2 regions of the Actimicrobium sp. CCC2.4 genome follow, and region 2 is predicted to be linked to the other one. Evidence: predicted binding sites of a transcription regulator. Region 2 holds the regulator's gene; the other holds the start of a gene.
What was found. Region 2 encodes LexA, which represses DNA repair genes until DNA is damaged. Its sites were predicted from a motif close to ACTGTATNNNNATACAGT; they were not measured.

Region 1: RHM62_RS09505 (translesion error-prone DNA polymerase V autoproteolytic subunit) is a predicted target of LexA. The motif match lies at 2,369-2,386, and genes of this name have one in related genera.

What each region holds. Positions count from the first base shown of each region.
Region 1 is NZ_CP133777.1:2,026,787-2,034,241, forward strand. It holds partial or broken gene RHM62_RS09480 (Tn3 family transposase) at 15-545, shown strand; gene RHM62_RS09485 (hypothetical protein) at 734-901, opposite strand; gene RHM62_RS09490 (hypothetical protein) at 920-1,183, shown strand; gene RHM62_RS09495 (hypothetical protein) at 1,298-1,480, opposite strand; gene RHM62_RS09500 (hypothetical protein) at 1,844-2,218, shown strand; gene RHM62_RS09505 (translesion error-prone DNA polymerase V autoproteolytic subunit) at 2,406-2,888, shown strand; gene RHM62_RS09510 (Y-family DNA polymerase) at 2,885-4,198, shown strand; gene RHM62_RS09515 (LysR family transcriptional regulator) at 4,643-5,602, shown strand; gene RHM62_RS09520 (SOS response-associated peptidase) at 5,768-6,478, shown strand; gene RHM62_RS09525 (S8 family serine peptidase) at 6,803-7,455, shown strand, end outside.
Region 2 is NZ_CP133777.1:2,197,827-2,205,281, forward strand. It holds gene RHM62_RS10285 (Tim44 domain-containing protein) at 1-576, opposite strand, end outside; gene RHM62_RS10290 (ArnT family glycosyltransferase) at 939-2,669, shown strand; gene cynS (cyanase) at 2,766-3,209, shown strand; gene lexA (transcriptional repressor LexA) at 3,299-3,961, opposite strand; gene rpsF (30S ribosomal protein S6) at 4,181-4,549, shown strand; gene priB (primosomal replication protein N) at 4,565-4,885, shown strand; gene rpsR (30S ribosomal protein S18) at 4,872-5,162, shown strand; gene rplI (50S ribosomal protein L9) at 5,200-5,652, shown strand; gene RHM62_RS10325 (replicative DNA helicase) at 5,785-7,236, shown strand; gene RHM62_RS10330 (DUF47 domain-containing protein) at 7,258-7,455, shown strand, end outside.

The sequences.
Region 1 (7,455 bases), 170 kb from region 2:
AGGGACAGGCAAACGCGACTCTGCGCCTGGGAACCGTCGAGCCGGAAGCGATCCTGCGCCGCTTTACCCGCGCCAATACGATACACCCGACTTATCAGGCACTGGCCGAACTGGGCAAAGCGATCAAGACGATTTTTCTGTGCCGTAATTTGCACGAAGAATCGCTGCGGTGGGAAATCCATGAGGGCTTGAACGTAGTGGAAAACTGGAATAGCGCCAACAATTTCATTTTCTACGGCGAGCGCGGCGAGTTCGCCACCAACCGCGTAGAAGATCAAGAACTGGCCGTCTTGTCGCTTCATTTGTTGCAAGTCAGTCTTGTGTATGTCAATACTCTGTTCATCCAGTAAGTGCTGGCGGAACCTGCGTGGCGCGATCGGATGACGGTGGATGATTGGCGTGGCCTCACGCCGCTAATCTACCACCACGTTAATCCGTATGGTCGAATCGAGTTGGACATGGCACGCCGCCTGACATATCTTATCGGTCAAAGATCATTTGATGGACAAAGTCATCGACGGCTCTACGGTGTTTCGCGTAGGTGACTACTGTCTCGCCAAGATATTCGGCGCTCTATGCGGCTTTGAAGGTGACTCAAAGTGTCTAAAAATGATGCCGGAACACCGTTCAGCCGATCTATATGTCGTTAAAGTGTAGCTTCGCTCCCAACGGGCCTTTTTGATGAGAATCTGCTAAATTGCGCAACCTACGCAATATATTTCAAGCATGTACGCTAACTTTTTACGTCGTGTGGGTTGAATATTGTTTTGATTGCGTAGTTATACGAAATAAATTTCGGCATCTGCGCAAGTTCAGGGGTGTGCATTTTCGCAGCGGCATAGACCTGTTCACGCTGCGTCAGGATGGCCATTGCCTGGCGCGACAAGATGCTGCTTCTCATGAATGAAAAAGCGCTCCGGTGCGTGCTTTCCACAAGCAGCAATCGTGCATCATTGCCAGTATTTGTCTGACCCCGGGCAAGAATGGCAAGAGGGCGACGCAACCCCGTTGTAAGCTGTTTTCTTTAAACAAGTACACCGAAGCGGATGCCTTGTTGATGGCTATTGCCTGGCGCGAAGAACTGGTCGCGAAATTGACCTGGCCGAATGAAGGTCTTGTCGAGAATGAGAAACAGCAAGCTAAACGACGATATTGTCTGGTGCCCTCATCGGAAGATCGATAATGAGTCATGGCGGTCGTTGCTGTCAGCGCTCTTCCAGTACAGTCTCTACGTCGTCAAATGGCCGCGCCATCAATACGACGGGCCTATTGATCCGTTATGGTATAAGCGTGACAATCACGTAAATCCCCGCAGTTTTCCCAATCGCTGCCAGGCGGCCTTGTCCATCGCCCCCCCGCGCCAGCGCAAGCCATTGAGGATGGACAGGCAATGCGCCTCGGTCCACGCGTCGGTGTCCATCGTCGCAACCACTTCCGCCTGCCGGATCCGCCGCCATTGCTGTCGTTCAGCGGATGTCATCGCCTTTCTCCCGGCAGGGGGTCGGCCGCGCCGCCTGGCCGGTACGGCCGGCAGGTCCTGTTCATCGTCTTGGGCTGACATCAGTTTGCCTTTCCAAAAAAGTGCATCAGCGTTTATTTTACGTGACAATCACGGATATCGAGCCTGCCTTTGCATGTGATGCGGACAATTGTGTTCTGCACCAGGGAGTCTGCGGCCCCGTCTCGGTAGGCGCAGCTCGCGTTGTTGCCTGAAAGCCAGCATTGCTGGTTAATGACCAGCACAAGTGCGCTGCCGCAGACACGCGCGGGACAGTGGTAACCGACAAGCACACACTGTCGGTGACACATTCTTTCTTTTTCTCCGACATCCCGCTACCCGATCATGGTTCAACAACCCTTGCGTACCGCTACCGTTCATGCCAGATCTTACGATCCGGCAAACCTGCTCAACTTCCTGCAATTCCTGCAATTCCTGCTAGGCGCTGCATCCGACGCGGCTCTGGCGCAACGGCTGGAAGTCACGGCGGCCGATATCTCGATGCTGCGTCGCCGACGCATTCCGCTGACGGCCGGGATGCTGATCAGAATGAGCGACTTTTGCGAGATGTCGATCGAGGACTTGCTGACCATTCTCGGTGACCGGCGCAGCCAGATACGCTTGCCGCAGCGCCGCCGGCGGAATACCGCTGAACAGGTAGGACGGGATGGGCGCAGGCAGGTGTTGGCGCTCCGTGACGAGGCCGATCCTGGCAGCTGATCTCTTGTGGTCCGGTAGCCCCGACGGGCAGCGCGTCGCACTCTGGTGGCCCGCCGTACTCTTGCGGGGAACAGGAGGGGTCGATCGCGGCCTTTCCGGTAAAGAACAGGTGCCCCATAAAACACCCCATCATCCTTGCCGCTCGCATATACTGTACATAAACACAGTATATGAACGGAAATATGCGATGTCCTTTCTTCCTCTCCTTCCTCTGCCGGATGCCGCACACGCCACGGCGGTGCCCGCGTGTCTGGTGCCGGCCAGTGCCCTGACGCCGGTATGCCCGCGCCCCCTCTACGGACAACGCATCTCAGCCGGATTTCCGTCGCCGGCCGAGGAGTACCTGGAAAAAGGCCTCGACCTGAATCAGTACTTGGTGCGCAACAAGACGGCGACGTTCTATTTTCGGGTGCAGGGCGACAGCATGGTCGGGGCGCGTATTTTTGATGGCGATATGGTCGTGGTCGACCGCTCCCTAACGTCGAAGCATCGCAGCATCGTGCTAGCCGTCGTCAATGCCGATTACACGATCAAGCGCTTGCACAAGCGCGCCGGTGTCATTGAACTGCGCGCCGAGAATCCCCGGTATGCACCGATTCAGTTCGGGGACGGCGAAACGCTGGAAATCTGGGGTGTCGTCGTCGGTGTGGTGTGCCGGTTCGACGCATGACCGTGGATCCCGTGTCGGTAACGAAGACGGTCTTTGCACTGGTCGACGTCAACAACTGTTACGTTAGCTGCGAGCGGGTATTCAACCCGTCGCTGGAGGGCAAGCCGGTCGTCATTCTTTCCAATAATGATGGTTGCGTGGTGGCAAGATCGGCGGAGTCAAAGGCCTTGAAGGTCGCCATGGGAGAGCCCTGGTTCAAGCTCAAGGACCTGGCGAAGCAGCACGGGATCATTGCCCTGAGTAGCAATTACACCCTGTACGGCGACATGAGCCAGCGGATCATGACGGTCCTGCGCGATTACAGTCCCGATGTGGAGGTGTACAGCATCGACGAATCCTTCCTCGGGCTCAACGGCCTTGAAGGTGTCTGGGGGACGCCGACGGCCATGGGCCAGTCCATCCGCCAGCGGGTCAAGCAGTGGGTCGGGGTGCCGGTGTGCGTGGGTATCGGCCACAGCAAGACGTTGGCGAAACTGGCCAACCACATCGCCAAGAAACGGCCGGCCTTCGACAGCGTCTGCGATCTGACCGCGCTGTCGCCGCACGAGCAAGACGGCATTTTTTCAACCATCGAAGCAGGGGAGGTGTGGGGTATCGGCAGGCGGTTGTCAGCACAATTGCAGGCCGCCGGCATCGAGACGGTGGCCCAGCTGCGCGACGCCTCGCCGGCGTGGATCCGCTCGCGCTTCGGGGTAGTGGTCGAGCGTACCGTCAACGAGCTCAACGGCCTGTCCTGCCTGGCGCTCGAAGACGTCGCGCCCACGAAAAAGCAGATTATCGCCTCGCGCTCGTTTGGCCAGCCGGTGCTCACCATCGACGAACTCGGAGAGTCGGTCGCCAGCTACATGACCCGCGCCGCCGAAAAATTACGCCTGCAGGGTTCGGTGTGCGAAGCGATCCAGGTCTTCGTCCAGACCAATTCGTTCAAGGCATCGGACCGGCAATACAGCAACGCGGTCGTGGTGCCGCTGCCGAATGCGTCTTGCGACACCCGCTTGCTGATCCGTGCGGCACTGTTTGGTCTGGAGCAGATCTACCGGCCAGGCTACTACTACAAAAAAGCGGGCGTGATCCTGCAGGGTATTTCCAGCGCGTCCGTGCAGCAGCAATCGCTGTTTTCCACCTTCGGTGATGGCGATAAATCGGAAGCGATGATGCGCACGCTGGACGGCTTGAACCAGCGCTTCGGCAAGGGTGCGGTGAGCGTGGCCGCCGCCGGCATCCTCAACGACTGGGCCATGAAGCGCGAGCGGAAGACGCCGAATTATACGACGAGCTGGAGCGAGATTCCGGTGGTCAGGGCGAATTGACCGTCCGGACGGGATGCCGGCATTGCCCGGGAGCCAGATCTTGCCAAAATCTGCTGTCAGCAGTACAGGAAACCTGACACTCAGCGGATCAACTTCAAGCGGTTCCTAGCAGTCGATGTATGCAGGGAGAACCTGCTTCCTAAAAGTCGCCTTTTTTAAACCGGACTTTCACAGCAAGGAATCGAGCTGCAGCCTTGGCGCAAGACGTCGCCGTCCGATTGCAGGCCGCACATTCATGCGGTTTTTTAGGCCACAACCAACCGTAACACTTTCGGTAAAAAGTGTCTCTGTTGCGGCTTGGTGCCTGGTAGGCAGATGCTTACTGGCGGGTAGCTGGCAAGTGCTCGTCAGCAGAGTTGGTAGTGCTATTAGAGCTGTTCAGCAAATATCTGTCTAATATGATTTCGGTATTCATGGATCTTGATTCCAGATAGAACAGATAAAATGGCTGTTTCTCAATGGTGCGCACTGATGGAACTTCGACAACTTAAATACTTCGTTGCAATTGCTGACTGCCGCTCTTTTTCAAAGGCAGCAGAAAAGGTGTTTGTGGCCCAGTCGGCGTTGAGTCACCAAATCGCACAACTCGAGGCTGAACTCGGTATAGGCCTGTTTCATCGGTCGCGCAGAGGGGTAGAGCTTACCGATGCCGGTGCGCGATTTTTTCCGTATGCCGTATCGATATTGCGTCAGACCGAGGAGGCCATCGCCAGTGCCCGCAGCGGGGGAGATGAGCCTTCGGGCAAAGTGGTGTTCGGGCTCCCACACAGCGTGTCCAATGCGCTGGCTTTGCCGCTGCTGCGAGAGGTTCACCGGCAGTTTCCAAAAATTCAGCTCGAGCTGACGGAAGAACTGACCGGCAATCTGATCAAGCAGTTGCGCACCGGGCAAATCCACCTGTCGGTACTGTTTGACGATGGGCAGTTGTCGGAATTTACTTCCGTGCCTTTTATGCGTGAGCAGATGTATTTGATTGAACCTTCTCAAGAAGTCCGAAAAGCCAGGTCCAGCATCACGCTCAAGCAGGCGCTGGCCATGCCGTTGATCCTTCCGGCGCATCCACATGGTTTGCGTCCCCTGATTGAAGGCGCCGCCATGAAGGCGGGATTGGCCTCCCCGCCAGTCTTCGCTGACATCAGTTCCATCAGTATTTTGCGTACCACCTTGCTCGCTGGCCTTGGGCGAACTCTTTTGCCGCTGATGCCCTTCAAACAAGAAATTGATGCGGGGCTACTAGTGGCAACCCTGATAAGTAGCCCGACATTGGAGCGCACACTCGCACTGTGCGGATCGGGTCTCATCCCGGCTTCATCAGCGTCACAGGCTGTCGGTCGTCTGACCCTGGATCTGGTACGCACGCTGTGTACGTCGGAAAGCTGGCCGGGAGCCCAACTCATTGAATAAAAGGCACCGCTGGAGCGAGATACAGGTGGGCAGGGCGAATTAGCGGGACAGACCGGATTCCGGCGTCTTTCCCGGCAAGCAGCATGCCGCTGAGCAGGCAGCGCGGATCGTAGCCGCTGTCACGGGTGGCGGCAACGCCCTCCGAAAACAGGTACGCTTCCGTCCATGTGCGCCAACTACCAGCCCCCCACCCGTGCCGACCTCGAGGATTATTTCGGCGTCACGCTGCCTCTCAGCACCGACCCGGCAGAAGCCTATCCGGGGTCGCTGGCTCCGATCATCCGGCGAGACGGTGACGCCACGGACATAGCCGCCCGCCGGCGCACAGCGGACCTGGCACTGTTCGGTCTGGTACCGCACTGGGCTGACAGCACGCTGGCACGCCGGACCTACAATGCACGCAGCGAGACGGTGGCCAGCAAACCGAGTTTCCGGGATGCCTACCGGCACGGCCGGTTCTGTGTCATTCCGGCGCAGATGATTTACGAACCGAACTACGAGAGCGGCAATGCCGTGCGGTTCGCTATAGCGCATGCAGAGGGATCGCCGCTGGGAATTGCGGGCATCTGGGAGCACCGGCCCGGGCCGGACGGGGAGACGTTGCTGTCGTTTTCGATGCTGACCATCAATGCCGACGAGCATCCGCTGATACGACGTTTTCACAAGCCGGGGGACGAAAAACGGATGGTGGTGTTGCTGCCGCCGGACCGGATCGATGCCTGGCTCGACAGCGGCTGTCAGGACGCACCGGCGTTCCTCGTGCCGTATCCGGCGGAGGCACTCACGGCGCAGCCGGCACCGAAGCCAGTCCGCCAGGGCGGCAAGGTACCGGCCGACAACCATGTGGCCGCGCAGCAAGGTTTTCCAGGGATGTGAGTGTAGTGATCAACCTGCAGCTGGGTGGCGTAGGGTGCTTGCCTGGACAGCAAGATGGCCCGAGGACAAATTAGGGTTCTGAGGCGCAGTGGAATGGCTATGCAAAGCTTCCTTAAGCGTTCCACTGCACCTCAGACCTCATATTTTGAAAATAAGAATAGCAGACAAAAAATCAGTCGGCGGAACTGGAAGCGACGCCCATCAGCTGAACCGCGGTTAGCTTGAGCTAAGACAAAATGTGTTGGCAATAACGGCATATGGTTGAGTAAATTTTCCGGCTGCGCAACAAGGCAGGGCAGGGCAGATCTTCCAAGGAGTCCGGCTATGCGTGACACGGCATTGCAAATACGACGTGAGCTGATCGACCGCAATCTTGGTTTTGCCGCATTGCGACAGCACGTTGGTTTGTTTCGCCCGACCACGATTGCGCTGCTCGATACCGCCGTCGATACCAGCCACCCATTCTTGAGGCGAATTGCGATCACGGCGCACGGTGAACATCCCGATAGCGGTGTTTCGGCTCATGCAACCGCAATGGCTTCGCTTATTGCTGGTACTGACGCCACCGCTTGTACGAACGATGATCGCGCTGCCGAGGCCGCAGCACTGCGTCTGCACACCTGGAACACCCGGATGGAACCAGCAACGCCACACGCAGCGCAAGCTGCGCGGATTCATGCTGACATAATCGATGCTTGCAGCCAACGTGCCGACGCCATCGTGGTCGGCTTTGAATTCATCAGCGACAACGCGGCCTTTGTCCGGACGGTGGCCAGCGCACTCGCGCATGCCAGCGCAGCTGGTGTTCCTGTTTTTGTTCCCGCCGGCAATCATGGTCGAATCGCGACACACCCGCTGCTGGCGCATCCGGGTGTGGTGCCGGTGTGCATGAGCAATCGTGGTGGAACGCTCCATCACCACAGTGCCTGGGGACCGCTGACCGTGCTGCGCGGCGTGCGCGCCGTGGGTGAAGACTT
Region 2 (7,455 bases):
GGTTTTCGTGTGGCGCACGAAGCCGGTCGTATCGAAGTCTGCCGGTACACCCCATGGCGCTTGTGCGCTGTTGCTTGTTGCACTGCCAGCACTGTTGCCACCGAAACGATTGTCGGCAACAGGATCGATGCGCGAACCGATATCGGGAGTAAATCCGGTTTTAGCGGCGCCGGCGTAGGCTGGCTGCGAACCGCTCTGTTCGGATTTACGCTTGAACATCCGGTAGATGAAGAAGCCGGCGGCTGCCAGCAAGCCCACCATTAACATCGTGCTGATCATGCTGGCCATCGCGCCACCCAGGCCCATACTCGACAACAGTGCTCCCAGTCCCAGTCCAAGCAGGGCCCCGCCCAACATGCCACGCCATGGGCTGGCTGGCTTTGGCGGAACGGCTGCCGGTGATCCCGGGCGGGCAGTGCTGTTGGCGGCCGACTGCGACGGCGCTTGCCGGCTGACCCCTTGTGATTGCTTGCCGAACGATCCGCCGCCACCCATGCGCTTTTGCGCTTCGGCTTCGGTCGCAGTGACGGCCAGTGATGTCATGACAATCATCATGGCAACAAAAAATTTCTTCATGATTCCTCCGGAAAAATAATGTGCTGTGAGAGGCGGTCACAGCAGCCGTGTTTGAACTCCGGCGCAGTGTAAGGTCCGGAAAATAATTGGAAAAGCGAAAATAAAAGAACTATTTGTTCTGAAAAACAATGTTGAAGACGGTTGGACTAACAGTCGGGAAGACAGCTGCCGCATGGTGTCTTCACGACACCAGTTTTTGATGCTCGTCAGTACGGGTTTCGCTGTGACGATTTGTCTGGCTGAGAGGATGCAAACTTGGTAAAGTCCCGCGTGTTTTTACGCGGCAACATATTATTTTCATCATTGCGAAATTCCCGATGCCTTTCACTTTTCTTCGCCGATCCATTCCGCCTTTGTTGCCCATGGATACCCGTGCCACTACCGGGGCGTATCCGGGAGTAGCTGATCTGGAGCTCGCCGGTGTGCTGCCCTACGCGTTGCTGATCATCGTGTTCATTTTTTTCGGACTGACCGGTCACGATCCCTGGAAGGCCGACGAAGCCTATGTCTTTGGTGTGATCCACACGATGCTGGAAACCGGTAACTGGCTCATCCCCACTATTGCCGGTGAACCGTTCATGGAAAAGCCGCCCTTGTATTACTGGGTCGCTGGTGCGTGCGTGTATATATTCGGCGGCTGGATGGATCAACCGGATGCCGCGCGCATGGCCTCCGGACTGTTCATGGCGATTACCGCCTGGTCCATTGCGGCGGCAACCCGCGCATGGTGGGGTAGCGGAAGCGGGCGCTATGCTCCCTTGCTGTTGCTCGGCTGCCTGGGCACCCTGACGCAAACGCACATGATGATGCCCGACGTTCCGTTGCTGGCCGGATTTGCGCTGTCGGCCTGGGGATTTTCGCGGGTATTGACGACGATGAGGGCGGGGGGGTTGCTGCTTGGCGTTGGTGTCGGGATCAGTTTTCTGTCGAAAGGGGTGATCGGGCCTGCCGTCATTGGCATCACCGCATTGATGTTGCCGGTATGTTTTGCCGAGTGGCGCACGTGGCCTTATTTTCGCGGACTGATAATTGCGCTGGCGACATCCTTGCCGATGCTGCTGGTCTGGCCGTTCCTGCTGTATCTCCGTTCGCCCGCCATGTTCATGGTCTGGTTCTGGGAAAACAACTTCGGGCGTTTTTTCGGATTCTCGGTGGTGCATATGGGAACAGAACATCCAAAGGGATTTTGGCTGCAGACGCTGCCCTGGTTTGCGTTTCCCTCATTGCCATTGGCGCTGTATGCGCTTTGGCGGCAGAGGCAGATTGCGTTGATTCATCCGGCGATGCAATACGGATTGGTCGCTACACTGGTGATGATGTTGGTGCTGTCGGTGTCGGAGTCAGTGCGTGCAGTGTATGCATTGCCGCTGCTGGTTCCGCTGTCCATTCTGGCAGCGCCATCGGTGTCGTTCGTCCCCCATCTACTGGAACGGCTCTGGGTAAAAAGTAGCCAGTGGCTGTTCGCGCTGCTTGCCGGCGTGATCTGGCTGGGCTGGGTCATCATGATGATGACCGGCGCGCCGCCGTCCTGGCCTTGGCTGCTGCGGGTCTTGCCAGCAGATTTTATTCCAGAGTTTGACCTGCCGACGTTTGCACTGGCTCTGTCTCTGACGGGCGCGGCCTGGTATGCACAACGCCTGTTCGCCCGGCACCCGGCCAAGGGCCTGACCAGTTGGCTCACCGGACTGACGCTGACATGGGCGCTGCTGACTACGCTATGGATGCCGTGGCTGGACTACGGGAAAAGTTATCAGCAAGTGTTTTCGGCTATTCCGTGGCCATCATCGACCGGGTGTGTGGCCAGCGTCGGCATGGGAGAAAGCGAGCGGGCCATGCTCGACTATGTCGCCCATCGCATCACGATACGGCGTGAAATTCTTCCCGGTGCCACGTGCGATGTCTTACTGATGCAAGGGTATGCGACCAGTGGCAGCAAGGAGGTCGACCCGTCGCTCTGGGAGCCGATCTGGGACGGTGCCCGCCCTGGCGATGACTGGCAACACTTCTGGCTGTTTCGTGCCCGGCAGAGCGCACCAATATCGGCCGTTGCGAGCATCAAGGTTGACGAAAAGCGGCGTCTCGCCGGTTTCTGATAACGATAATGGGGCGATCCATGAGCAACTGGTGTTCGTTTGGATGGCATGGTGCTTGCTCGGTGGAGCTGGTCATTTCACCCCGGAGAACACCTAATGGATCGTCACCAAGTCACCCTGAAAATTTTATCTGCCAAAGTGCGTCAGCACATGACCTGGAGCGGCATCGCAGAAAAAGTCGGCAATAGCAAGGAATGGACGACCGCGGCCATGCTTGGCCAGATGACTTTCAGTGCTGCGCAGGCGGCCATCGCAAAAGACCTGTTTGATCTGACCGACGAAGAAACCGCCTGGTTGCAGATCGTGCCTTACAAAGGATCACTGCCTACCGCCGTTCCGACCGATCCGCTGATTTATCGCTGGTACGAGATCGTCAGCATTTACGGCAGCACCATTAAAGAATTAATCCATGAAGAGTTCGGCGACGGCATCATGAGCGCGATCGATTTCAAGATGGATATTCAGCGTGAAGCCGACCCCAAAGGAGATCGCGTCAATGTCGTGTTGAGCGGCAAGTTTCTGCCGTACAAAGAATATTGATCACGCTATCGCTGCCGGGGCACCACCGTTATCTACCTAAGGTGGATGCCTAGCATTGATCCGCGCACGAACGAGATGCGCAGCCGGCTTCAGTTCCAACTGCGCAGCAGGCCGACAGCCAATCCCTCCAGTGAAAAATCATCCCGCTCTGGATCGATGCGTATCGGTTTGAAGTCAGCGTTCTCGGGCAACAGTTCGATCAGGTCATCCGACTTGTGATACCGCTTGACCGTCACGTCGTCGCCAAGGCGCGCAACGACGATCTGGCCGTTGCGGGCATTGTCGGATTTTTTGACGGCAAGCAGGTCGCCATCGATGATGCCGGCGTCCCGCATCGACATGCCGCGCACCTTGAGCAGGTAATCCGGTTTGGCACTGAACAAGGACGGATCAACCTGATAAGTCGCTTCAACGTGCTCCAGCGCCAGGATGGGCGACCCTGCGGCAACCCTGCCTATCAGTGGCAAGCTCAATTGCATCAACGCAGGGTGGGGCAGCACCAACTGCCGGCTGTCCCGTTCGTTCGCGAGTTCGGTGGCGGACTTGATCAGCCGGATGCCGCGCGACGTGCCGGGGGAGATTTCGATGGCGCCTTTGCGGGCCAGTGCCTGCAGATGTTCTTCAGCGGCATTGACCGAGCGAAAGCCCAGTTCCCTGGCGATTTCGGCCCGCGTCGGCGGAAAACCGGTATTGATGATCGCGTCGCGAATGAGATTCAGGATTTGTTCCTGCCGCGCGGTAAGTTTGATCATGGTGTTGGCGCTTTGCTGTGTGAATGAACAGGCTGTAGTTTTATACAGTGAGCCGTCAAATGCAAGCCATTACAGGGCTTGCAGGAGCCATTCGACAGCAAAGGTGGGCAATCATTGAGTTTTATCAGCTTTGCGGGTATCCTTGCCGACTTTCCTCTTCCCACACTCGTCTTGACGCCGGGGTGGGCGTTATTTTCAATCCGTCCAACAGGAGATTGCATGCGTCATTATGAAATAGTATTTATCGTCCATCCGGATCAGAGCGAGCAAGTGCCCGCCATGATCGAACGTTACAAGGCTGTCGTTGCAGCCCACAGTGGCGTTGTCCACCGCGTTGAAGATTGGGGTCGTCGTCAGATGGCTTACCTGATCCAGAAGCTCGCCAAAGCACACTATGTTTGCATGAACATCGAATGCGACAACGAGACCCTGGTCGAAATCGAAACCGGTTTCAAATTCAATGATGCAGTCCTGCGTCACCTGACCGTCAAGTTGAAGAAAGCCGAAACCGCTCCTTCGCCAATGATGAAGGCAGTACAAAAGGAAGATGCGGCCAAGAGCCATCGTTCCGAGGCACCTGCAGCGTAATTGTTACCAGGAAGAGTGAACCAGCTTCAGTTTGTTGCCAGCATTGCCGAGCGTGAACTCATGCGCTACACACCGGCTGGCATCCCGATCGTGTCCGCAAAATTGCAGCACGCATCGACGCAAACCGAAGCCCGGGTAGAACGACAAGTCGAGTTCGAGATTTCTGCCATTGCAGCAGGCGAAATTTCAGGCCGCTTTGATCAAGCCCGATTGGGCGCGATGTTCCGCTTCACCGGTTTCCTGGCACGCAAGAACCGCAACAGTAAAAGTCTCGTGTTTCACATCATTGATTTCGAACCAACCTCAGATACAGGAGCCTCAAATGGCATTCGGTAAAAAATTCGACAAGAACAAGCTCAAGCTTAAAGAAAAACGCAAACAACAGAATCCATTGTTCAAGCGTAAGAAATTCTGCCGCTTCACCGCTGCACACGTGGAACAGGTCGACTACAAAGACGTCGATACGCTCAAGGATTTCGTCCAGGAAAACGGCAAGATCATGCCAGCCCGCCTGACCGGTACCCGTGCTCACTATCAACGCCAGGTCGACACTGCAATCAAGCGCGCACGTTTCCTCGCGCTGCTGCCGTACACCGACCTGCACCACGCGTAATTGACGCAAACGTCAATTACCCAATTCGGAGAAAAATATGCAAATCATTTTGTTAGAAAAAGTCGTTAACCTTGGCAATCTTGGCGAAGTCGTCAAGGTCAAGGACGGTTATGCCCGTAACTTCCTGATCCCGCAGCGCATGGCGCGTCGTGCGACCACCAGCGCTGTCGCTGAATTCGAAGTCAAGCGCGCGGAACTGGAAAAAATCGCTGCCGAGAAATTGGCCGAAGCCCAAGCGCATGGCGAAAAGCTGGCCGGCATGACCGTCCAAATTTCGCAAAAGTCGGGTGTTGATGGTCGTCTGTTTGGTTCAGTTACCAATGCAGACATCGCCGATGCGTTGACCAAGCAGGGTTTCGCTGTCGAGAAAGCGCAAGTGCGCCTGCCAACAGGCCCATTGAAGACCACTGGCGATCACCCGATCCTGGTTGCCTTGCATACCGATGTGCTGGTCGAAGTTACTGTCGCCGTACTGGGTCAGCACGCTTAATTATTGAGCGCTCTGCCTTAAAAAAAGCCGGATTCGTCCGGCTTTTTTTACGTCCGTCGCACTCGTTTTTTCAGGGAGAAATTGCATGATTGCATTCTGGGAACGCGCATCCCAGCGGGTATAATCCGGTCCATGAACAAACGTGAACGCTCCGACTCCAATTCCGAATCCCGGTCTGACTCCCGACCTGATTTTCGCTCCGACTCGCGTCCTGACATCCAGCTTGATGCATTACGTGTTCCCCCCCATTCGATCGAGGCCGAGCAGTCCGTGCTCGGCGGCCTGCTGCTCGATAATGCGGCCTGGGACCGGATTGCCGACTTCGTCCATCAGGACGATTTCTATCGCTATGACCACCGGCTGATCTTCCAGCACATCGTCAAGCTGATCAACGGCTCAAAACCGGCCGACGTGATCACGGTATTCGAATCGCTCACCAGCACCGGCAAGGCAGAAGAAGTCGGTGGTCTGTCGTATCTGAATGCGCTGGCGCAGAACACGCCGTCGGCAGCCAATATCCGGCGCTACGCCGAGATCGTGCGTGATCGCGGCGTGCTGCGCAAGCTGATCACCGTGGCCGATGAAATCTCCGGCCAGGCCTTCAATCCGCAAGGCAAGGAAGTCAAGCAGATGCTCGACGAAGCCGAGTCCAAGATTTTTGCGATTGCCGAAGAAGGCTCGCGCGGCGCACAGGGTTTCCAGGAAATCCAGCCGCTGCTCACGCAGGTCGTCGAGCGCATCGACGAGCTCTACAACCGCGACAATCAAAGCGACATCACCGGCGTACCGACCGGCTTTGCCGACCTCGACAAGATGACCTCCGGCCTGCAACCCGGCGACCTGATCATCGTCGCCGGTCGCCCGTCGATGGGCAAGACCGCGTTCTCGATCAACATCGGTGAGAACGTCGCGATCGATACCGGCTTGCCGGTGGCGGTATTCTCGATGGAGATGGGGGGCACCCAGCTGGCAATGCGGATGCTGGGTTCGGTCGGGCGCCTCGACCAGCATCGTTTGCGCACCGGCAAACTGGCCGATGAAGACTGGCCGCGCCTGACCCATGCGATCCAGAAAATGAACGATGCCCAGCTCTACATCGACGAAACGCCGGCCTTGAATTCGATCGAACTGCGCGCCCGTTCGCGGCGGTTGTCACGCCAGTGCGGCAAGCTCGGCCTGATCATCATCGATTACCTGCAACTGATGTCGGGCAATAGTGCCGGTGAAAACCGCGCCACCGAAATTTCGGAGATTTCACGGAGCCTGAAAGGCCTGGCCAAGGAATTGAATTGCCCGGTGATTGCACTCTCGCAGCTCAACCGTTCGCTCGAACAGCGCCCCAACAAACGGCCGGTGATGTCCGACCTGCGCGAATCCGGCGCCATCGAGCAGGACGCCGACGTGATCCTGTTTATTTATCGCGACGAAGTCTACAATCCCGATTCTCCCGATAAGGGCACCGCCGAAATCATCATCGGCAAGCAGCGTAACGGGCCGATCGGCAGCATCCGCCTGACCTTCCAGGGGCAGTACACCAAGTTCGACAATTACACCGGCAACGCGCCGCTGTACGGTGGCGACTAATCCCATTTTGAGAGACAGACCATGTTCGGACGACTGATGCCCACGGAGGGCAAGTTCTTTGAGTTGTTCAACCAGCACGCGGATTTGTGCGTCAAGGGGGCGCGCGAAATGGTCGGCCTGATGACCAACTTTGATGACCTCGACATTCGCGTGCATGCGATCGAGGCAATCGAAAAAGAGGCGGACAAGGTCACGCACAACACGATCGAAATGCTGCAC